Regions from separate parts of the Endozoicomonas sp. genome, predicted to be linked through region 2. Evidence: predicted binding sites of a transcription regulator. Region 2 holds the regulator's gene; each other region holds the start of a gene.
What was found. The regulator LexA, encoded in region 2, represses DNA repair genes until DNA is damaged. The targets are predictions, from matches to a motif close to TACTGTNTANNTANACAGTA.
Positions count from the first base shown of each region.

Region 1 (6,101 bases), 2.5 Mb from region 2:
CCTATACCTTGGATACCAGCCCTTACGAGGGCGCAGTAATGGTAATGGCAGCGGACGAATACGGCTCTGTCTGGCAACCGGATACAGCCTATGTTGTCGGTGATGTTATCAGGCCTGCAAACTTTCAGGGCTATGTCTACCAATGCACTCTCGCTGGCACCACTGGCAATACAGAACCGGTCTGGTGGTATGAGACTGATACGAGCCAGACGATAGGTACTGCTCAATTCACAGCAAAACCGTTTAGTCGTCCACTGGTACACGGTCCAATAATCCCTACCATCATTCCTGCCAGCTGATAACGATGGCTTATATACCTGACCAAGCTGATTTCATTTTCGGCCTCGATCCTTATGTGCCGGTTACTGGCTTTGCTTTCTATCCAGAAAAGAAATACGCCTTTGTCACACCGCCTTCGGTCGTCAGTGTTTACCAAGGGCGTTGGGATACCGGCCTCAGTAGCCAGCAAAGCAGTCTGGTGGCTTATGGCGTAAGTTTGCCCGTTTGTAGTAGCCGGACACAAGCTAGCCAGCAGGCAACACCTCTGAAAGCCTTGCCAATCGGGCTATTTTGGGGGGAGGTGACTAAAAAGAGTGCCGTTGTCAGTTTTAGTCATGGCGTGTCGGTTGCGAAACACAGTTCAAAAAGTAGCCTTTGGAAACATACCAACCTGCAGGATGTTAAACACTCGCAGCGTTGGGATCACTCAATAAGGGCTACGGATGAGAGTGCAGTTGATCGTTGGCAAACAGGCAGGCCTGAAGATCGGAAAAAGCAAAACAGTATTCGCCGTGTTGATGAATTTAGCCCTCCGCACCAGATAGACAAGTTCGGCTATCTGATACCGGGAGCAAGCCTGCTTAACTTCCGTTTTTCCGGTCAGCCTTATTCGCCCGAAGCGACTCCTGCGGTTTACTTCCGAATGGGGCGCAGGATTGAGGCCAAGGTTATTCAGCCGAGGGATAGTAAACGTTCCTCTATCTTCCAAAGCAACCGAGCCGAGGATCAGCCAGTTATCCTGCCGTGGGGCTTCGGCCAGAAAGCCAAGGATGAGAGCGTAACCGGCAACTATGGCGGCGAGACAGACCCGAACATTGTGGAAAAGCCGGAGCCAGAGCAGCCAGAGATCAGGGAGAGTTATCTGCTTATGAACGTTATCACCACCGTCGTATTGCCTGTCCGGACACCGCTCGAACTGCCCTCAATGGAAATCAGTCTGGATATTGATAGCTTCTCTTGGAGCTTTACCGGAGAGCTTTGGGGCGCTTCCAATATCGCACTGGTGGAACCGGACGAGAACGGTCCAAAGCAGATCGAGGTGGATATCAACGGCTGGAAGTGGATCTTCATTATTGAGCGTTACAGCACAAACAGACGGTTCGGGGATGAGCGTTACACACTCTATGGCAGCAGCCGAACGCAGCTTTTGGCATCGCCTTATGCGCCACAGAGAAGCAAGAGCAACAGCGCCAACCTCAACGCTAAACAGGCTATTACCGAAGAGCTGGCCCCTTTCTTTGAAGAGAGCGGCTTCACGGCAATCTATCCCGATCTGAACGACTACAGCACACCCGATTGGATAATGCCTGGAGGTTCATTCAGCTATCAGAACCAGACCCCTATACAAGTGGTGGCCAAGATAGCTACCACGGCAGGATCAGTGGTTATCCCAAGTCGAGATAACGATCAGGTGAGCATTCAACCTCGCTACCCTGCCAGCCCTTGGCATTGGAACACCGCCACGATGGACAAGATCGTTCCAGCCAGTATGGTCATTAGCTTGAGTGCCAACTGGCGACCGGAGCAGGCTTACAATGCGGTTTATGTTTCCGGCACCAATGCAGGCGTTACAGTCAACGTCAAAAGAACCGGCTCCAATGGCGATAACCCGGCTCCCGATATTCTGGAAGACTGGCTTACCGAAACGCAGGTCAATACCGAGCGTGGCCGAAATGAGCTCGCCAAGGGGGGCAACCAGAGCATTACCACCATTGAACTGCCATTGACCGACACCAACACAGCACCCGGGTTAATTGAGCCGGGGATGCTGGTAGAGGTTCAGGATACACTTTTAGGAGAGAGCGGAAACTGGCAAGCCCTCTGTCTGGCGACCAGCATCAGTGCAAGCGGCGTGGGGAATGTTGTTCAGTCAGTAGAGCTCGAGCGGCATTATTAAAAAGTGCCCAGTATGGTAATACTGGGACTTAAGCGCATTGGTTTGTCATTAAAACGACAGGTTAAACATAGTCTATGGAGGGATTATGGCAACCACCAATATCTGGCAGCAGTTCAAGGCTCTGATTCCTGAAGGCATGCGTGTCATCGCCACCATTACTGCTAACAACGGCAACGGTACCAGTCAGGCAGAGCTGAGAGATGGTTCAGTGATCACCGTGAAAGGGGAATCAGTAAGTGTTGGCTTGAAGGCATTTATTCAGGATGGGGAGATAAGAGGTATAGCACCTGATCTCGCTCACTATGAAGTGGAAGTTTGAGGTAAGCAAAAAATAATAAAGTTATCCAAAATTCAGCCGATATTGATCGATCAAAAAATGATCAGTTGTTTATAACCCTCCTTTTTTGCCACTCAGACTCATCTCCTCACGGTTTATCCACAGCGTTTTCCACATAAATTCTGGATGACTCATCGAGCTACGCAATAAGAAAAACCGAAATCATTACCATTCATGATCAGGCTTGACTAACAATAAGCACACAATTTATCAACAGGTTACACATCGACTCAAATCTGATGACAAGTCCAGAGAGAATTGTGCATAACATCCTGTAATAAGAAAGGTTATCTAGAAATCTTGTTTTCACAGAACGCTGGATTTATCTGTTTATCCACAGCCGGCTTAAACACTGAATATCTTATTTGCTAACCCGCCTGCATCACTGCTCATTAGCTTGACACAAGAATCAGATCAAATGACTATACTGTATATATAAACAGTCTTTGAGTTGAAGTGGCATGAAGCCAATCCAGATCCTTCCACAACCCACCCCAGAAGTATTACCCTTCTACCGGAGCCCCGCAGCCTGCGGATTTACCAGCCCAGCGGCAGATTACCTGCAAGAAACACTGTCCCTTGATCAACTGCTAATCCGCCATCCTGCTGCCACTTTTTTTGCAAGAGCCCAGGGACGATCCATGGAAGGTGCCGGTATCTTCGATGGTGATATCCTCATTATTGACCGCTCGCTATCCCCAAAAGATGGTGATGTGATACTCACTCTGCTGGATGGTGAGTTAATCGTAAAGCGCCTCATCTACCGCAACAACAAGCCAGAACTCCATTCTGAAAACCCGGACTACCCGCCCGTTAAGCTCGATTCTGAACAGGAAATTACTGTTTGGGGTGTGGTGACTGAAGTCATTCACCACCTGCGATGAAGGAAGTAATCGCCCTCTGCGACGCCAACGCCTTTTACTGTTCCTGCGAGCAGGTCTTTAATCCATCCCTGCTTGATAAAGCCCTGGGCGTGCTGAGCAATAACGATGGCTGCATTGTTGCCAGAACAGCGCAACTCAAAGCACTGGGCGTTGCCATGGGTACACCGGCATTCAAAGTCAGGGATCAGGTAGAGCGTGGCGAGATCATTCTGAGAAGCTCCAACTATGCACTCTACGGCGATATGTCCTCCCGTTTTATGTCGGTGCTGGAACAGTTCAGCCCGAAGCTGGAAGTGTATTCCATCGATGAAGCCTTTGTTGACCTCTCCGGTTTTCCTGAAGACAACCTGCATGCCAGAGGCCGGGACATGAAACAGCGGGTATTCCAGTGGACAGGGCTCCCCATTGGCGTGGGCATCTCTACCACCAAAACACTCGCCAAACTGGCGAATTACGCGGCCAAGAAATTTCCGGCAACTGGTGGCGTTGTGGACTTAACCAGCCCAGTTCGCCAGCAGCGGCTAATGGCGATTACCCCGGTTGGTGAAGTATGGGGCGTCGGCCGGCGAATCGGAAAACGGCTGGAGGCGGCAGGCATTCATACAGCGGCACAACTGGCAAACGCCAATCGACAATGGATCAAGAAACAGTTTTCTGTAGTGTTGGAACGCACAGTCTGCGAACTCCAGGGAGAATACTGCATTCCCTGGGAGGAAGGAGGTTCAGCCAATAAACACCAGATCATGTGTTCAAGAAGCTTTGGCCATCGAGTCACCACCAAACAGGAACTTCATGCGGCACTGGCCAGTTTTATCTGTCGTGCCTGCGAGAAACTCAGAAAGCAAAAGCAGTATTCCCGTGAAGCCATCCTCTTTATCAGGACTGACCCCTTTAAAGACAACCTCCCACAAACAGGCCGAAGTCTTAAGCTGATGGCACCGTCTCCTACCAGCGATAGCTCGGTCTGGCTACAACAGTTAACTCCGGCTTTGGACATACTGTTTCAGGAGGGTTACGAGTATAAAAAGGCAGGCTTCGCCCTCATGGATCTTTGCTCCGGCCAGGGCTTTCAGGGAGATTTACTGACAGCAGCATCAAACCCCGAAAATACCCGGATGATGTCGGTACTGGATGCCATCAATCAACGTTTTGGAAGCCAAACACTGCGGCCTGCTTCAGTGGGGTTTGAGTCTCAGCAGTGGCATATGAATCAGCAGGCATTGAGTCCCTGTTATACGACTCAATGGCGAGATATTATACGAGTCAGAATATGAAAGTGTGCACTTGCTGGTTGGCTGGAAGAAAACCAGATGGCATCTGGCAGCAGGATGAATTGAACAATGACGCCTGAACAGCGAAAACTACTGGATGAGCTGGAACCTGACCATCACCTGTCGTTAGACCCGAAGCGAAAGGTATGGCGTGTGTATGCCTATGGTACAACGCATCAGTTCGCTGCCAACAAACTCGGTGGTATCGAACCGGCAAAAGCGACGGCAAAGGCCTTTCGTGACAGCCTGCCTGCCGAAGCTTTTGAGCTGAAGAAGCCGTTGCTGGAGCAGGCGAGATCAAAGGCTGTTGGTGTCCGTAAATGCACCAATTCTATTGGCGTTACCTACTGGCGAGCAGACTGGGTCGAACTTGATCCGACTGACCCGCTGGGTCAACGGATAAAGAAAAAAAGCAAGTATTTTTCCATTCAGGAATATGGTGACAAAGAAGCCTACAATAGGGCGGTCAAGTACCGTGAAAGGGCGATCTTTGAACTGGGTGTGGTCGGGTGAAACTGACAGACAGCTTCTTGAAAATCGGTAACTGTAAGGTCAAGTCTGAACTTCTACGCTTTAGAAAGGCAGTTTATCATCAAAATCATCAAAAATGCCGTTTGGATCTGGAGTAATAATATAATTAAATTTCTGCTTATTAGGATTGGGTGCTCTCTCAATTTGATAACTGACTCATAGGTTAGCTTCAACCTTTCCAGTCATGAACTCAGACCAAAGTTGTTCCCAGCGCCCCTTACTCTGGATCAGTGCTCTTGTTGTCAAAAGCACTTCCGCTCCTGTTGCTTTCCACCTCATTCCAGAACCACATAATCGTTGCTTTACCAGAGTCTTACAAGCCGCTTCAGTAACTCCTGAACCTATTGGCCAATGGCGTTTAAGCGCCTGATGATAATTCATTAACTGGTGATTGTTTGTAAAATAGCTCACAGCTTTGTAGCGCTTCTCTGTCAGTGCGATTGTCTTTTTCGGGAGCTCGGCTGATTCAATTTCCTGAAGGATTTTTTTGGCTGCTCCACGCTTGTTTTTCAAACTATGTAGCCTGTCTTCAAGCCACTGGTGTCGCTTCGCCTTACTGGTTGGAAACAGTGCTTCCGCTGCTCCAGCTAAATATTCAGATGCATGATAAAAATCGAGTATCTGCCCAGAGGTATGTTGTTTCAAATAACTCCAGTTTTCTCTAGCCCCGTCAGCTACCCCGATGTATGTGGCATTTGGGTAGAGTCGTTTTAGATCTGCAATCTCCTCGTCGAGCTTGCTCATAAAGCTTTGTTTACCATACTCTGGCGAACTGGCTGTATATATCGTGTGGAGCCTGTCTCCATCTGCAGAATATAGGCTCAATGTCCCACACATGGCTTCCCTCCAGCCTTCTTCACAAAGCAGCATGCAGGTTCCATCCAGACCAATGGCTATTGTTT
Region 1 is NZ_OZ239981.1:4,105,782-4,111,882, reverse strand. It holds gene ACOCLE_RS18495 (hypothetical protein) at 1-299, shown strand, start outside; gene ACOCLE_RS18490 (hypothetical protein) at 305-2,176, shown strand; gene ACOCLE_RS18485 (hypothetical protein) at 2,262-2,495, shown strand; gene ACOCLE_RS18480 (LexA family protein) at 2,975-3,397, shown strand; gene ACOCLE_RS18475 (Y-family DNA polymerase) at 3,394-4,671, shown strand; gene ACOCLE_RS18470 (hypothetical protein) at 4,738-5,181, shown strand; gene ACOCLE_RS18465 (ISKra4 family transposase) at 5,356-6,101, opposite strand, start outside.
Region 1: a site for LexA is predicted at 2,939-2,958, ahead of ACOCLE_RS18480 (LexA family protein). Genes of this name have one in related genera too.

Region 2 (6,101 bases):
CGGATTTGGATCGTGAGGGAGAGGCTATTGCCTGGCATTTGCAGCAGGCCATCGGCGGAAGCCCAGATCGATACCGTCGGGTTGTCTTCAATGAAATTACCAAAAAAGCTATCCAGTCTGCGTTTGAATCTCCTGGGCAGTTGAATCAGGATCGAGTCGATGCTCAGCAGGCACGCCGATTCCTGGACCGTGTCGTTGGTTATATGGTATCCCCGCTTCTCTGGGCAAAGATTGCCCGCGGGCTCTCTGCAGGGCGTGTCCAATCCGTTGCTGTTAAGCTGGTGGTCGAACGTGAACGGGAAATTCGAAGCTTTATTCCAGAAGAGTACTGGGAAGTCTATGCAGATCTCCTGGCAAAAGGGAGTGATGCTGTTCGCTTTCAGGTAGTTAAGGAAAATGGTGTCAATTTCAGGCCGACGAGCAAGGCCGAAACCGATAAAGCTCTGACCCAACTACAGCAGGGCCAATACTCCCTGACCAGTCGTGAAGATAAGCCAACTCAGAGCAAGCCTTCTGCGCCCTTTATCACATCCACACTGCAGCAGGCGGCAAGCACACGCCTTGGGTTCAGTGTAAAGAAAACCATGATGTTGGCTCAGCGTCTGTATGAAGCAGGTTATATCACCTACATGAGAACCGACTCCACCAATCTGAGTCAGGATGCTTTAGAAAGTGCTCGTTCATTTATTACCAAACAGTATGGTGATCAATACTGCCCGGAGCAGCCGAATATCTACAGCAGTAAGGCTGGTGCTCAGGAAGCTCACGAGGCAATTAGACCGTCCAGTGTCACGTTAAAACCCGATGGCCTTTCTGGAATGGAGCGGGATGCAGAGCGCCTGTACGATTTGATCTGGCGTCAGTTCGTTGCCTGTCAGATGACACCTGCCGAGTATCTCAGTACTTCTCTGGTTGTCGATGTTAAAGGCTATCAACTCAAGGCCAGGGGACGGACATTGAAGTTTGATGGTTATACCCGAGTGCAAAAGCCTCTGGCCAGAAAAGGTGAAGATGTGATTCTGCCAGATCTTCAGAAAGGCGTAGTTCTGAAGCTTGAAAAACTGGACCCCAAGCAGCTATTTACCCGTCCACCCGCTCGTTTCAGTGAAGCTGCTCTGGTAAAGGAGCTGGAGAAACAGGGGATTGGCCGACCATCAACCTATGCATCGATTATCTCTACGATCCAGGATCGTGGATACGTTTCAGTGAAGAATCGCCGTTTTTATGCCGAAAAAATGGGCGATATTGTGACTGATCGTCTGAATGAGTCCTTTAATGAACTCATGGATTTTCACTTCACAGCAAGAATGGAAGAGAAACTGGATGATATTGCTGAAGGTGAAAAAAACTGGAAGCAGGTTCTTGATGATTTTTATACGGACTTTACTCTTCAGTTGACACAGGCTGAACAGAGTGAAGGGGGGATGCGTTCAAATGAACCCTCCCTGACGGACATTGAGTGTCCGACCTGCAGCCGCCCAATGATGATCCGCACGGCATCTACCGGGGTGTTTCTTGGGTGTTCTGGTTATTCGTTGCCACCGAAGGAACGCTGCAAAACGACGATTAACCTGGTTCCTGGCGAAGAGGTGGAAGACGCAGATGATGAATATGCGGAGGTTAACGCCCTGAGAGCCATGCGTCGTTGCCCCAAGTGTTCTACCGCTATGGAAAGCTACCTGATTGATGAGCATAGGAAGTTGCATGTCTGCGGTAATAACCCTGATTGTTCTGGGTTTGAAGTGGAGAAGGGGAGTTACAAGCTAAAAGGATATGATGGTCCCGTACTTGAATGTGATAAGTGCGGTAGTGAAATGCAGTTGAAAACGGGGCGTTTTGGTAAGTATTTTGGCTGTACTAACAGTGAATGTAAGAATACCAGAAAGTTACTCAAAAGTGGTGAGCCAGCTCCACCCAAAATGGAGCCAGTACCCATGCCTGAGTTAAAGTGTGTCAAAGTTGATGATCATTATGTGCTCAGGGATGGGGCTTCCGGGTTATTCCTTGCGGCCAGTCAATTTCCCAAGAACAGAGAAACCCGTGCTCCTCTGGTTGCTGAATTATTGCCGCATCAGGCAATGATTGACCCTAAGTATGGTTATCTGATGGATGCTCCCCGGCAGGATCCTGACGGGAACCCAGCAATTATTCGATACAGTCGTAAGACTAAGCAGCAGTATGTTATGTCAGAGCTGGATGGTAAGGCAACTGGTTGGAGTGCTACCTATGATGAGGGTAGCTGGAATGAAAAGCAGACTAAAAAGCGCCAGTCCAGTTAGGTCTATCTCACACTCTTGGTTCATGAAACAGGGCTATTAAGCCCTGTTGTATTATGGCTGTTATTAATTTTTGGCCCGGCAGCGCTAAGTTGTGCCTGGATGATTGATGGAGTTGGTTATGACAAACAATTGGCAGGGATATACCAATAAAATGCTCTTTCACTCCCGATTGTTGCTGGATGCCTGGGAGGAAGCAGATGATCTTGCCAAGCCCGCATTCCGTGAGGCCTGCCTGAATGCCATGGTTCAGGCTTATCGGTCGTTAATTGCTGAAATTATGACGAATTACCGTTTGCCGGTAAACCAGCTTCCCTCATTGGATGAGGCTATGAATAGTGTCCACTATAAGGGTGAGGTTTCTTCTGAGCTACAGTATATTGAGCGTCTTGAGCAGCAAGACTCATGGTTGTCAGCGTTGTTAAAGAACCATCTGGAATGCTCGATGCCTATTCAGCGGAAGAGTCTTGATTGCAATGAAATTCCTCTATTCAGTATCAATAGTGTTCGGCTTGATCAGATGGAGGGTTTTCTTTCCGTGCTTGATTCTCTAAAAGAGCTGGTAACCTATAGTCGAAACTTCAGCCTCGAGTGGTAAGCAGTCTGCAGATGAGTTCTTTACTGTATATTACTGTCCAGATTTAGATCTCTCCTGTTGTCTTGAAAGCGGCCAAAGCCTCATGCACAATGCTTTATCGCTAACCATTAAATTCTGGTGTCACTAATTATGTCAGCGTCATTTCTTGAAATTGTTGAATTACCTTCCGGCGAAATTGTATTGCGTCGTAGCGATGAAGAAAACGCTGAGCCATTGGTGACTATGTCATTTTCTCAGGAATTGCTTGACTTTCTCCAGGGTGAACAGGTTGAGGTTGCAAGAGCTATGCTGGATGCCTGCATAGCTGAAGTAGGGAGAAAAACTGAATCTGAGGCTGAAGAATATATTCCGGAAAATCGTGTTCTGCATTGATTTGTTGGAATCAATCCTATCCCCTGTTTCTGATGGCTAGGCCTTGGCACCTACCTGAACGTGCAGCAGACTCTAATTCAGACAGTGCTCTGCTATCCATTTGGTTAATCCAGCTTACTACTGTATGACTGGTTCCTGCGGCAAGGGCTTTTCGGGTGAGCTTAAGCGGATCAGATTGTGCTGAGGGATTGAGGACCTGTAGGCGATGTCTACTGATACCAGAAGCCTTTAGCCAGTTTATAGTGTTTTTAGCTTGTTCGCTTGACAGTATCAAAGTGAGCCAGCGCTGATCCTGGTCATTGGCGAGTTCACTGAGAACTGACTTCAAAAAACGTCCAGACTGCCAAGGTGGTCCTGAGATGATGAGTTCATCAATAAAGCTGGCAGGTTCATTGTCATGAATAGCGTCGTTGCTGCTCTGATTTAATGATGCGGTGAGTGCTTGCATGTCAGGTCCTCTACAACAGGAATCGTCAGGGACAGGCTTTTTCAGTTCCTGATGACCCCTACGCTCAGCCCTTCGATAGCAAAAGTATCAAGACTGAGATCGACTTCGATTGTTTTGAATTCTTCATTTTCCGGGTGGAGGTAAACTCTGTTTTTAATTTGTTCAAAACGCTTAACGGTGACCTCATCATCAATTCTGGCAACCACAATCTGTCCATTGGAAGCTGTTGATGTTTTGTGGACTGCGAGTAGGTCGCCGTCAAGAATGCCGATGTCCTTCATGCTCATCCCTTTTACACGTAGCATGAAGTCAGCTTTTGGAGAAAAGAATTCAGGGTTTATGGATAAGTGATCTTCGATGTGCTCCTGGGCAAGAATGGGGCTTCCTGCAGCAACCTGTCCTACAATAGGAAGGCCAGCGTATTCTGTGCCAGGTATTCGTATGCCTCTTGATGCTCCAGGGGTGATTTCTATCGCACCTTTACGAGCAAGTGCTCTAAGGTGCTCTTCGGCGGCATTGGGAGACCTGAAACCGAATGTCTGCGCAATTTCCGCTCGGGTTGGAGGGAAGCCGGTTTCTTCGATATGAGACCTGATCAGTTCTAGGATCTCAGTCTGGCGCTTAGTCAATTTATACATATCTGAATCTGTGTTTTTATACAGTACATGTAATTATATACAGTATTTTGTTGGCTGCAACTACCAGAACTTATTAATCAGACTTGATGTTTTAGTTTGCTAACGTTAGTTTTAAACAAATGTTTACAATGGAGGTTACACAGGCATGTCACAGTCAGCGACAGTAGACAGGATTCTGGACGCTGCAGAGAAGTTATTTGCTGAGCATGGGTTTGCAGAGACCTCCCTGCGTTCAATTACTAGCAAGGCAGGTGTTAACCTTGCTGCTGTTAATTATCACTTTGGTTCTAAAAAAGCTCTGATTCAGGCTGTTTTTTCCCGTTTTTTAGATCCTTTTGTCAGCAAGCTTTCCAAAGCGCTTGTTAAATATCAGGATAATAACGATGCCATTGACCTGGAAGAGATACTTCATTTGCTGGTAGATCAGATTATGGTTGTTGAGCCTAGAAGCCCAGAGGATCTTTCTGTCTGTATGAGGCTGATTGGGTTGGCCTACACCCAGGGGCAGGGGCATTTGAAGAAATATTTACGGGAGGTATACGGGGATGTGTTCCAAGCCTACCTCCAATTGCTGGTAAAAGCATGCCCTAACTTGCCAATGGGGGATTTGTTCTGGAGAGTTTATTTTATTCTCGGATCTGCAGTTTTTACCCTGTCAGGAGCAAATGCTCTGCGGGCAATTGCTGAAAGTGATTACGGGGTTAACTATGAGCTGGAAGAAATCATGAGGAAAATGGTTCCTTTCATGGCTGCAGGTCTTAGAGCTCATACCTGAAAGGCCGTTTCTACAAGAAAGAGTTTTAAACCGATGCTTCTTACCGTTCATATTTCCAGTCAGGAGATGGTGCTTCACGAGAAGAGTGGCAAGAGTCACACATACTCTGTTTCAACGGCCAGCAAAGGCACTGGCCAACAGGAGGGAAGTTGGCAAACACCTCTTGGACTGCATGTAATCCGAGCTAAAATTGGTGCTGGTCTGCCGGTTAATTCAGTATTTATTGGGCGCCGCTTTACGGGTGAGATTTATTCACCGCAACTTCGAAAGCAGTATCCTGGAAGAAAGGACTGGATATTAACCAGGATTTTATGGCTCAGTGGCCTTGAGCCCGGATATAACCGGCTTGGAAATGTTGATACCATGCGTCGCTACATATATATCCACGGTTCACCAGATACTGCAGTGATGGGAGAGCCTGGCTCTCGGGGGTGTATCAGAATGCATGGGGCAGATATTATTGATCTGTTTGACCGTATAGATGTTGGTACCAGGATCAATATACAGCTTAGCTGATGCATATTTTTTGTTTTCAGAGGATATATTTGTGCAATCTGGCTTGAACCGTGGTGTGCTTTTGGTAGACCTAAAGGGGCTTCAGCTTACTGCCGAAGAAAGCCAGCTGCTTTCCTTGCCCAGTGTTGCGGGTATTGTCCTTTTTTCCAGAAACTATCAGTGTCGGGAACAGTTAATTGCACTGGTCAGCGCGATTCGAGACGTTCGGCAAGATCTTTTAATTTGTGTTGATCAGGAAGGTGGGCGCGTTCAACGCTTCAAGGAAGGGTTTACCCGTCTACCTCCTGCACAGGCATACGGCTCATTTGCACCGGATCAGCAGTATCATATGGCTTATGAGTCAGGCTGGCTGATGGCGTGTGAGTTACTGGCCTGTGGGGTAGATCTTTGCCTTGGGCCTGTATTGGATATTGATCATGGCAAAACGTCTATTGTTGGGGATCGCGCTTTTGGGCGTTCGGCTGAGCAGGTGATTCAT
Region 2 is NZ_OZ239981.1:1,615,599-1,621,699, forward strand. It holds gene topA (type I DNA topoisomerase) at 1-2,279, shown strand, start outside; gene ACOCLE_RS06980 (DUF6586 family protein) at 2,398-2,874, shown strand; gene ACOCLE_RS06985 (hypothetical protein) at 3,004-3,246, shown strand; gene ACOCLE_RS06990 (hypothetical protein) at 3,263-3,694, opposite strand; gene lexA (transcriptional repressor LexA) at 3,736-4,332, opposite strand; gene ACOCLE_RS07000 (TetR/AcrR family transcriptional regulator) at 4,478-5,107, shown strand; gene ACOCLE_RS07005 (L,D-transpeptidase family protein) at 5,141-5,623, shown strand; gene nagZ (beta-N-acetylhexosaminidase) at 5,655-6,101, shown strand, end outside.

Region 3 (6,101 bases), 520 kb from region 2:
GGCCATTGATTATATTGTTAAGCTGGGCAAGGTTCCTGTAAAAGACATGGATCAGCAGCGGGTTAAAATTCCCGGTTACCTGGTACCATTGAATATAGGTAAGGATCAATCAGCAACAGAGCTGTTACTGGTGCCCACCATGGGAGCCTGTGTTCATGTACCACCACCGCCACCTAATCAAACCATTTTTGTTCGCTATGATAAGGGTATTAAAGTGACGGAAGCGGGCTATACACCCTACTGGCTGGAAGGGGTGATCAGGGTTGAGAACAATACGTCCGAGTATACTGATGTTGTTTATGCCATTACGGTGGAAAGTATTAAGGAGTTTGAATAGGTTGGTGAGAGTCGCATTGCCATGAATATCTGCGTCAGAGTCTGGGATCAGACTTTTTCGATGAAGGCTAATTAGTGCAGTGAGCTTCAGACAGCGTGTTAGTTTTTAGCCAGCCTGCCATTGTAGGAAAACAAAAAACCGCCATTATATTTGGCGGTTTTTTCGTATCGGGCCGTGCTAAAAACTGGGTTGAAATAAACCTGTCAGAGCCGTTTTCCTTACTAAGAGTATATCATTGATTAAGCTACTTTTTGTAATATTCATAGGCTTCTTTGGCTGTTTTTGATGTTACCCTATTGAAACATTGATTGAATTCTAACTCTGAACGCTTTTTGCTTCTTTCAAATGATTCGTTGTAATCTCTGAGCTTTGTTTTTTCATGGTCAATGTTGACTGAAACAGGAGTTTCGTTACATTGTTCTTCGTAATCAACAATGGTTTCTGTTTTGCATTCTGTTGTTAGTTGATGATCGTATTCATAACTTCTACAAACGGTGTTCCCCGGTTTTTCTATTTTGACCCTTTTGCAGCTTTTTACCATTCTATAGCCCAGGTTAATGGCCGTGCTGCTCTCAAAAGCCATGTCTTCAAAGTCCCTGGCCTGCTGTTTATAGGCTTTCACTACAGAATCTTGCTCGCAAACGAAGTTGGCTCGATCAGCAGGCGTCATTTTTTCAAAGTCTCGTAACGTTACGCAGCCACTTAAAAAAAGAATGCTGAGAATAAGGCATATTCTTATCTGGTTCATTTATTCAGTCCCGATTTTTATTTTGGCTTCTAGCGTCGATTGTAATGATGAAATTTTAGACTAATTAATTTTTATCAGGATGACGTGAAATGATTTTATGGGTTTTTCCTGTGTAACTTATTAAAAATTAAGGGGTAAGATACAAACTTAAATAAAATTATTGATTGTCCTTGCTAACAGAAGTTCGATAAGTATCAACGAAGAGTGACTCACAATAACTGCATGCACCAGACGGCCAATGCTGCCAGATGAAAGAAAGAGCGTTGCCAGGGATTTTCGGGCAAAGCACTTTCTCTCCGGAAAACTGGCTTTGTGACGTGAACCGTTCGATGATTACTTGTGAAGAGTTCCCCTAATCGTGTTATAACATCCTATCCTGATTGGCTCCTCTGTTAACTGTATGGCGAGTGACCATGGAACCTACACTGCATTCTGCTACGTCCCCCATTGTCTACGAGATTGCTGAACTCCTGATTTCCAGAGGTTGGACACTGTCTACGGCCGAGTCCTGTACCGGAGGGGGGATTGGTCATGCCTTGACGGCGATGCCCGGTAGCTCAGCCTGGTTTGAAGGGGGGGTCATCTGTTATGCCAATGGCGTAAAGGCTCATCTTCTTCATGTGCCGGAAGTGTTGCTCAATAAGTACGGTGCCGTCAGTGAACAGGTGGCTATCGCCATGGCTCAGGGTGTACGGAAGTTGCTGAAAACCGATATTTCCGTGGCGGTGACCGGGGTTGCCGGACCGGGTGGCGCGACACCGGAAAAGCCGGTAGGAACCGTGTGGATAGCCTGGAGCACCGGACAGGAAGCCGCTGCAAGGCACTTTCATCTTGAGGGTGATCGTGATCAGATCAGGGAGCAAACGGTTGTTCAGGCATTGCAGGGGATTCTGACCTTGTTAACCTGAAAAAAGATCCGTTCCTGTCGAAGCAATAAATATACTGGACAAATATCCAGTATCTGTTTAAATATACAGTATTACTTATTTAGCTGTTCCTGATGAAGTCAGAATCGAACTGAGGGCGTGAAGAATGGATGATAACAGAAAAAAAGCGTTGGCAGCAGCACTTGGCCAGATTGACCGACAGTTTGGTAAAGGCGCCATCATGCGGATGGGTGACCAGAAGCAGGAAGCGATCCCGGCAATTTCCACCGGTTCTCTGCAGCTGGATATTGCCCTGGGTATTGGCGGTCTGCCAAAAGGCCGTGTTATCGAAATCTTCGGGCCTGAATCTTCCGGTAAAACCACGCTGACCCTGAGCGTTATTGCCCAGGCGCAGAAGCAGGGCGCTACCTGTGCCTTCGTTGATGCGGAGCATGCCCTGGACCCCCAGTACGCCGGTAAGCTGGGTGTGAATGTGGATGACCTGTATGTTTCCCAGCCGGATACCGGTGAACAGGCTCTGGAAATTACTGACATGCTGGTTCGTTCCGGAGCAGTCGATGTCATTGTTGTTGACTCTGTTGCTGCGCTGGTACCCAAGGCTGAAATTGAAGGTGAGATGGGGGATTCTCACGTTGGTCTGCAAGCCCGTCTGATGTCTCAGGCTCTGCGTAAGCTGACAGGCTCCATCAAGCAGACCAACTGCATGGTGATCTTCATCAACCAGATCCGTATGAAGATCGGTGTGATGTTTGGCAACCCGGAAACCACTACCGGTGGTAACGCACTGAAATTCTATTCTTCTGTACGCCTCGATATCCGTCGTACCGGTGCCGTGAAGCAGGGTGATGAAGTGATTGGTAACGAAACCCGCGTTAAGGTTGTGAAGAATAAGGTATCACCTCCGTTCCGTCAGGCTGAATTTCAGATTCTTTATGGCCAGGGTATCTACCATATGGGTGAGGTGATTGACCTGGGTGTGAAGCAGAAGCTGATCGATAAGTCCGGTGCCTGGTATGCCTATAAAGGCTCAAAAATTGGGCAGGGTAAAGCCAATGCTGCCCAGTATCTCTCTGATAATCCGGAAGTGGCGGCCGAAATCGAAGGGCTGATCCGTGATGAGTTGATGAGTACGCCAGAAAAAGATGCTGCCAAAAAGGCGGAAGCTGAAGCAAAGAAAGATGCGGGTAAAAAAGGTGACGCTGCCGCTGCAAGTGTGCAGCAGGACGAGCTGCTGGCTGAGTAATTGAATGTCTGCTGAAGCCATTCAAACGGTAAAAGATGTCCGTCGGGCTGCCATGGATCTGCTGGCCCGACGGGAACATGGTTTTACCGAGCTGGCCCGAAAGCTCTCGGTCCGTTTTCCCCATGAACTGGTGATTGAAGCGCTGACCCGTCTACGGGAGGAGCGGTTGCAAAGTGACGACCGCTTTGTTGAAAGCTACGTTTACAGCCGACAACAGCGAGGCTACGGTCCGGTTCGTATTAAGTCGGAACTGTTTCAGAAAGGGATTGATGGCGAGCTGATCGGTCAATACCTGTTGGAGCAGGATGATCATTGGGATGAGCTGGCAAAAGAGGTAAAAGAACGAAAATTTGGAGCCTCTGCTCCCAGAGATACTAAAGAGAGAGCCCGACAGACCCGTTTCCTGGCTCAGCGGGGCTTTTCCATGAGCCAGATATATCCTGCACTTTCTGGTAAAAACTGACTGTTATTTTCAACACTAAGGCACAGGGACACAAAGAAAGTTTTTTCTTTAACTTCTTTTGTTTGGCTTATACAGCCCTATCAAATAAAAGGGTTGAGTGGGCAGAACCAACTTGGTGTCTCTGTGCCTTTGTGGTCATTTTATTAAAAGTAAAGTTGCAATTTGCAATTACAGAAGACCGATTACATAGTCGAGCCCGCCTTTAACCGCCGCAACCTGAGCATCGTTACACTCTTCATCGGTCACTTTGGGGCTGTCCGGATAGACTTCCGTTGTCGTTCCATAGGTACAGTTGGTGACACCGCCGCATAAGCCAAGCTTAACCATCGGGTAATGGATCACACCATGCTGAACCATGGGTGAGTCGATAAGGTTTCCTTTCTCGTCAGCTGGCGCTATATGAGTGACGTTTGCCACAGACTCAATAATGGCTGCCTGAAATTCTGGCTGTGGATTTTCACTATCACCAACGGTGTAGAAACCATCAGGAATACTGCAGGGGACATACTCAATACCATTACGGGCTGCCAGGGCAGGGCGGAACTCGGTTTCATCGGTATCTGTGGTTTCGTGCAGGTCAAAATGGACCAGTACATTATCCAGTGTTGCAACCAGCTTCATCAGATTGGCTGACTCTTCAGAAGGGCTGTCCTGGTAAAATGAACGGTTTGGGTCAACTGCGTTTGGATTCCAGCGATTTATGGTTTCATAACCCCAGGGGCTGACACAGGGGGCAGCAACAACATTAAAGTGTTCCTGGTAATGCTCTGCCAGGGTATCCATAAACTTGATTGCACCGTGAACACCACTGGTTTCGTAACCATGTACACCACCCGTGATCAGAACGGTTGGCTTATTGCTGTCCCAGTTTTTACTTTTCAGGCAGAACAATGGAAAGCGGGCTTCATCGTAAGAGAGTGCACCGTACTGTTCGATGTCAAAGCGGTCTCCCAGGGCTTTGATTTTGGGAACCACTTCCTGTTGATATTCACGCTTGATCGTCACCTGTTCGCGCCAGGCCAGGCGTTCAGTGTCACTCCAGGGCTTGCCGGGTGTTCCAATCGGATAGCTTTTTGTTAATTGCATGTGGTTCCAACAGCTTGATTATTGTGAAAGTACAAATACAGTGCCGGACTGTTTTTTGTCCGGCTCGTTGAATGGTAATGTCAGTGTGTATGATGGCTCAAGAATGATGATGAAATTTATGAGATTTGAAAAGAAAGAAGGTCCCGGAAGGTAATGCCAGCAGTCAAAGGTGATTGTATTCAGTGCCGTTTGCCCGAGCGCGCCTGTATCTGCCCGTTAATCCCCCGGGTGGAATCTTCTGCCTGTTTCTGGCTGATTACTCACGATAAAGAGTTTGATAAGCCGACCAATACGGGCAAATTGATTCAGGCAGCGATACCCGGTAGCCGCCTGTTCAACTGGAGCCGGACTGCACCGGATGAGGAATTGCTGAGACTGTTGGAGGATCCGGCCTGGTTACCAGTACTGTTGTTTCCAACGGAATACGCTGTGGAAGCGCAGAGTAAAGCAGCGCCATGGCGTCATCATGCCTGATCTGATTGTAACATTGCCTTCATTATCATTGATGCAACCTGGCAGCAGGCCAGAAAGATGTATCGTCAAAGCCCCTGGCTGCATAACTTGAGTTTGCTGAGCTTGCAGCCAGAGGATCCATCCATTTATAGCCTCAGGCGAAATCGTCAGGAACAGCACCTGTTTACTGCCGAAGTGGCAGCGCTGGCGCTTGGACAGTTGGGTGAAAACACGAATCGTCAGCTGATGGAGGCACTGGTGCAAGTCTATTGTGACCGATATCTATGGGCTCGCAAAGGACAGAGAAAGGAAGAAAACCAAAGGTCTCTGGGCATTCTTGAGCAATACCAGCCAGATGGTTAACAGGACTTTCATGAGAAAAACCCACAAAAAGCACACGATTGATGCGGTGAAATGATCATTTTTTTTCACCGTTCCTATATAATGGCCGTTTTGCGTAAATTTACTATGAAAAGGCCGCTCGTTCAGACTTTGCAGGCATTTTCGTGTTTTGGAGTGAGCGGCCTTTTCCGCTCATGGCTGTTAAGAGATAACTCCCCCGGTGGGAACTGTATATGAAGACTAACGAAATACGTTCTGCTTTTCTGGAATACTTCAGGGAAAACGGCCATGAAGTGGTTGCCAGTAGTTCTCTGGTACCCCATGACGACCCAACCCTGCTGTTTACCAATGCCGGGATGAACCAGTTCAAAGACACTTTTCTGGGTCGTGAGCAGCGCGACTACAAACGTGCCACTACCTCTCAGAAGTGTGTGCGTGCCGGGGGAAAGCACAATGACCTCGACAACGTCGGCTATACCGCCCGTCACCATACCTTCTTTGAAATGCTGGGTAATTTCAGTTTTGGCGATTACTTCAAGAAA
Region 3 is NZ_OZ239981.1:2,136,331-2,142,431, reverse strand. It holds gene ACOCLE_RS09555 (DUF3299 domain-containing protein) at 1-337, shown strand, start outside; gene ACOCLE_RS09550 (hypothetical protein) at 582-1,085, opposite strand; gene ACOCLE_RS09545 (CinA family protein) at 1,499-1,993, shown strand; gene recA (recombinase RecA) at 2,118-3,215, shown strand; gene ACOCLE_RS09535 (regulatory protein RecX) at 3,220-3,678, shown strand; gene ACOCLE_RS09530 (M14 family metallopeptidase) at 3,847-4,764, opposite strand; partial or broken gene ACOCLE_RS09525 (tRNA-uridine aminocarboxypropyltransferase) at 4,918-5,580, shown strand; gene alaS (alanine--tRNA ligase) at 5,793-6,101, shown strand, end outside.
Region 3: a site for LexA is predicted at 2,045-2,064, ahead of recA (recombinase RecA). Genes of this name have one in related genera too.

Region 4 (6,101 bases), 2.9 Mb from region 2:
TTGTCCACAGAAATCAACACACGAGCCATCTCTTTCGCAATAACCCTGGCATTCTCTGTACTTAGCCAGATATGGGGGTCATAGTCACCATGGTCATGATGCTCTCCGTGCTCATGGATATGATGCTCATCCTCTTCACTGCTACGCAGGCGAATCCCATGAATATCCATCATGGAAACTGATTTTACCCCCTTTGTAGAGGTCAACATTTTTGGAAGGAAAGTCTCCATTGAAGGGCCTACCCAAAAAATGACATCAGCATCTCTCAACTTCCGCACATCCGAAGGCTTAAGGCTATGACTATGAGGTGAGCTACCCGGAGGCAGTAATACTTTCGTATCAGCCACCCCTTCCGTAACCGCCTGGGCAATCAACTGCAAGGGCTTGATACTGGCAAGAACCTTTGGTGGCTCAGCACTTGCAAAGAAGCTGACAGTCATTAGCAACACTGTTATCAGCAACTGTTTAATGGGGACAAACTGCATACAAAACCCGCTCTTTTGGTAAGTGTTATAATATAACACTTTAATACGCGATGTGCGACTTTGTCTGAAACTATCTCAAATTACTAGCCCGGATATTTCATAAACTGCCCCGAATCTCGGGCAGGACTTTGTCGCCCTAAGGGATTTTGTGAGGGAGTGCCGTACCGGGGAGTACGGTCGACCGAGCAAAACTCCCTTAGGGCGGCAAAGGACAAGCGAGAACGGGAGCACGTTTATGAAATATCCGGGCTAGCATGATGGTAAGTCCAAGTTGTATCTTCAAAATCACGCAATTATTTGCTTTCCGTTTTTTAATCTTCGGAAATAAGGTTCTCAAACTGTATTGCAGGACGACCAGCAATTATATTCAGATAAGAACCAATATTATGTGCCAGTAACTTCCGAGCGATACGTGATGTCATATGCCATCTATCTCGACAATGGCACTTTTCTATTTCAAAGCGCTCTGTCAATTGACCTATCACTGTTTCTATTCTCCGTCGTACCCGTAATACCAGCTTTACAAACGACTTCGGACGTTCATCTTGCATGTTTTTTCTCAGTGGCGTCTGAAGATCAATACCTAATTCCTGACAATCAGCTTTAAACTCAGGCCTTATATAGCCCTTATCGCCAAGCAAGAGGCCAGAAATGGTCTCGAGCATGTCATAGGCTGCATCACGCTCATCTACGTTCGCTGCGGTCAGAGTAAAACCCACAGGAATCCCTCGTGCTTCAACCAGCAAATGCCCCTGAAAGCCATAGAACTTCTTGTCCTTGGAAGCGCAGTAACCATAACCAGCCTCAGCTTTAAAGATACGGCTCTGTGGTGCACGGGTTCTGACGACAACATCAATCGGAAAACCATCGATTAAATGGATATCTGCATTATCTGCATGCATCATCTGGACTATACGAATTTGCAGTCGTTGTTTCACATGCCATAAGTTGGCGGCCTGTTTGACAAATGCCGAGCGTGAAGGAATGTCAGGAAACAGGTGTCGCCAGTGTCGGGTAAAATACTTCCAAATCTCAGTGTCCTTATGATGCCCAAGCCATTCACCGACAACTTCCATGGTGATCGCTTCACTATCAGTGAGCTTTGGTGGAAACCCTCGAAGTCGCAGTGGTACAGGAAAAAGCTCTTTTACCAAATCGTCGATCAAGCAGTAGACTGTAGTGATAAACTCTTCAACGGGCATGACTGAAACCTTCTTTGCTTTCTACTGCTTTTAATAGCAGAAAGCAGGATCAGTCATGTCTCCTTATGCAAACCTAAAAGTCGCACATGGCGTACTTTAATCTAAAAAAGGATCCCCACATTCATAGTTCAGAACCAAGATCTCAGTCATCTTTTTTCTGAACCATAGTAATATATAAAGAGATATTGGAGGGAAGAGCCAGGAATAGTGATTGAAAGTGATGGCTAGAAGTCAGATGGAAAAAAGATGCAGTTGCTAAAACTCATTCAGTAAATGGTTGGGATAGAATGGAGTATTTTGATACGAACCCTCACCGAGGAGTAAGCAAAGGTTCGTATTCATTTGAAGTGATTAGATGCCTCCCCAGTAGTCATCGCCAAAAATGGCACTGAGTCGCTTGTCTTCTTCTCTATCCTCAAGTGCTCTGCGGATTTGCAGAGAGCGCTTGGAACCTTTCTGCTCAAGTTCAGGACGGATCAGGTGCTCATCCAGAATGAACTCTTTTTCGGCTTTCTTACCTTTTCCCATAACAGCATCCTCTTCTTGTATTTGTTATTAAATGATGCCTGATTACGGTTACCAAAATATTAAATTACTGGTCATACGACAACCACTCATGTCGTATAAAAATGTAAGATAAATCTTACAAATCCTTAACTCTAAGAGACCTCAACCCTTTTTTTATGCTTTTCAGCTGTGATTCAAGCTCTGGTTCTTTCTGCATGGCGACCCCTGCCGCGAGCACATCAATCACAACCAGATGAACAATTCTGGACGTTAATGGTGTAAACAGATCCGTATTTTCTTCCGCCGCTATCGCAAGCGGGAAATCACAGTGCTCTGCTAGTGGTGTACCATTTGGACAGATGCCAATAATCGTTGCTCCGTGCTCTCTGGCAAGCTTTACACTGTGGATCAAGTCCTTTGAACGTCCAGTTTGAGAAATCGCAACAACGACATCATCACGGGTCATGGTTGAAGCAGAAATCAGCTGGATATGAGGGTCCGCACAGGCTACCGCTGTCGCTTTCAAGCGTATAAATTTATGCCGGGCATCGCGTGCCACCGCTGCAGAAGCACCAAACCCGAAAAATTCGATTCGTCGAGCACCAACCAAGACCTCAATTGCTGATTGCAGGCCGGCTATATCCATTCTCTCCCTGACCTGCATCAACTCCTGAATTGTCAAATCAAAGACCTTATTCTTTAATGATTCAGTACTGTCATCCCGATCCAGTTTCATACTGGTAAAGCGGGGAGCAGAAGCTGTACCCAGAGTCTGGGCAAGTTTTAATTTGAAATCCTGAAATCCCTTACAACCAATTGCCTTGCAAAAGCGCATGACAGTAGGCTCGCTGACACCAACCTGTTTAGCCACCTGTCCAATATTTAAGCTGATACAACTTGATGGTTCATTGAGTACCCAGTCAGCTACTTTTTTCTCTGAACGTCTCAGACTGTCATACTGCCTGCCCACTTCGATAATCGGGTCATTGCTTAACATAAACTGCTCAACATCATTGATTCGTTCATTGTTGTTCTCATGGATACACAGACAAAATGCTAATAAATAGCAATAACTTCGTTCATCACTTGCATCTCTGTCTAAATGAACCTTAACACAGGCAAGACCTCATGACGCAGTTTCGTTAAACTCTCACTGTACTTGTAAATACTCTCCCCATCGCAAGGGGGCACCGAATCCTGACTGAAAGATTTTTATGGACGTAACCTCAATACTTGATTCACTGAACGATGCACAGCGCAGTGCCGTTGCTGCTCCCGTCAGCTCTATGCTGGTACTGGCAGGTGCCGGCAGTGGTAAAACCCGCGTTCTGGTTCATCGCATCGCCTGGCTGGTTCAGGCTGAAGCCATGTCACCCTATTCAGTGATGGCCGTAACCTTCACCAACAAGGCGGCGGCAGAAATGCGCTCACGTATTGAGGAACTGCTGGGCATCGCCCCCAGAGGGATGTGGGTGGGTACTTTCCACGGTCTTTCCCATCGCCTTCTCAGGGCGCACTGGAAGGAAACCGGACTGCCTGAGAACTTCCAGATTCTGGACAGTGATGATCAGCTGCGCGTGCTCAAACGGATCATGAAAGCCATGCAGCTGGATGAACAAAAGTGGCCTCCACGTCAGGCCCAGTGGTTTATCAACAGTAAAAAAGATGAAGGACTTCGTCCTGATTACATCGACCCCGGTTACGACCCATTTGAACGAACCATGGTGGATGTTTATCGACGCTACCATGAGTACTGCGAGCAAGCCGGCGTGGTAGACTTCGGGGAACTGTTGCTGCGTGCGCATGAGCTGCTGCTGAAGCGGGCTGATATTCTCCAGCATTACCGCGAGCGTTTCCGTTATATCCTGGTGGATGAGTTTCAGGATACCAACGCCGTGCAATATGCCTGGCTACGGCTGCTGGCTGGAGACCAGGACAAATTGATGGTCGTTGGTGATGATGACCAGTCCATATACGGTTGGCGCGGTGCCAGAATTGAAAATATACGTCAGTTTACACATGACTTCCCGAATGCCCAGACCATCAAACTGGAACAGAACTATCGCTCAACCGGTAATATTCTCCAGGCCGCCAATGCCGTTATTGCCAATAACCCGGACCGTTTAGGAAAAGAGCTGCGCACCGACGGCGATAAAGGCGAGCCAGTACATCTGTACGCTGGCTTTAACGAAATGGACGAAGCTCGCTTTATTACAGATCGGATTAAAGATGCGGTCACCAAAGGCATGGCCCGCAGCGATATTGCCGTCCTTTATCGGTCCAATGCGCAGTCCCGTATACTTGAAGAAGCAATGCTCAGGGCTGCAATCCCCTATCGAATTTACGGTGGGCAGCGTTTCTTTGAACGGGCAGAAATCAAAAATGCCCTGGCCTATCTCCGTCTTGTCAGTTCTCCCAACGACGACACTTCTCTGGAGCGGGTTATCAATATTCCGACCCGGGGGATTGGAGAGAAAACGGTAGAAAAACTGAGAGAGGCTGCCCGAAGTCAGGGGATTTCACTCTGGCAAGCTCTGAAAAACCTGGTGGCATCATCCGTAGTCGGCGGTAAGGCCGGTAAATCCATGGCAGCATTTGTGGAATTGATCGAGTCCATGAGTCATGCGGGTGAAACACTGGATCTTGGCGAACTGTCAGATCATGTGATCACCATGAGTGGGCTGATCGATCACCACAGTAAAGAAAAAGGTGAAAAAGGTCAGGCTCGAGTGGAAAACCTTGAGGAACTGGTTAATGCCTGTCGTCAGTTTGATATGGACGAGCTCGACCTGGATGAAGAAACCGAAGCCATGACGCCTCTGGATGCCTTTCTGGCCCATGCAGCACTGGAAGCGGGTACCAATCAGGCAGATCAGTTCCAGGACAGCGTGCAGATGATGACACTCCACTCTGCAAAGGGCCTGGAGTTTCCTCTGGTCTTTCTGGCCGGCATGGAAGAGGGGTTATTCCCCCATAAAATGTCCCTGGATGAAGGCAACCTCGAAGAAGAGCGTAGGCTTTGTTATGTGGGCATAACCCGTGCCATGGAAACCTTATATCTGACGTACGCTGAAAGTCGCCGACTGTATGGTAGTGAAACCATGAATCGCCCTTCCCGATTTATCAGGGAGATTCCTGGTGAGCTGCTTCAGGAGGTTCGCCTTGGTGGTACCATAACCCGACCGGTAGTCACCCGCATGGCGCCGGCATCACCCGATCATGGTCTTTCACTCGGCCAGCGCGTCCATCACAACGTGTTTGGTGAGGGTGTTGTGATTAATTACGAAGGTGATGGCAACCAGGCCCGGGTTCAGGTCAATTTTGATTCTGAAGGCGCTAAATGGTTGATGATGGCCTACGCCAACCTTTCTCCAATCTAGGAGCCTGCCAGACTTAAGGCTCCAGACCCAAAGCCTCCATATCAATGGAGGCTTGTATGCTTCCCCCTATCCACTTACCATGCTTCTGTCGTGTTCCGCATAAATAATACCAATCAAATTTTCTAAACCCGTTATGAGCATGGCTGACTGAAGTGTAAGACAAGGCAAAGTGACGAGTCATAGCCTTAGCTATGGTGAGGAGCTTTAACGCAGGATTACGCTTGAGGCTATCAGCGGAATAGGGATTTAGAGAATCCGATTGGTAAAAGATTAAAAACAAGAGAACAGGGTCCTTGCATGAAACGTCGTAATTTATTGGCCTCTTTGGGGATCGCTGCCGCAACTGCAGCACTGGTGGGTTGTGGGCAGGGTGAACAGCCGCAGCAAACCTCCAGTACTGAGTCAGCAGCTCCGGAAATTCAAAAACCCATCGAATGGAAACTGGTTACATCCTGGCCAAAAAATTTCCCGGGGCTGGGTACCGCCCCTGAGCGCTTTGCCGAATCCGTTAATAAAATGAGTAATGG
Region 4 is NZ_OZ239981.1:4,564,783-4,570,883, forward strand. It holds gene znuA (zinc ABC transporter substrate-binding protein ZnuA) at 1-524, opposite strand, end outside; gene ACOCLE_RS20500 (IS982 family transposase) at 797-1,687, opposite strand; gene ACOCLE_RS20505 (PA3496 family putative envelope integrity protein) at 2,039-2,215, opposite strand; gene ACOCLE_RS20510 (SIS domain-containing protein) at 2,331-3,191, opposite strand; gene uvrD (DNA helicase II) at 3,409-5,574, shown strand; gene ACOCLE_RS20520 (TRAP transporter substrate-binding protein) at 5,872-6,101, shown strand, end outside.
Region 4: a site for LexA is predicted at 3,287-3,306, ahead of uvrD (DNA helicase II). Genes of this name have one in related genera too.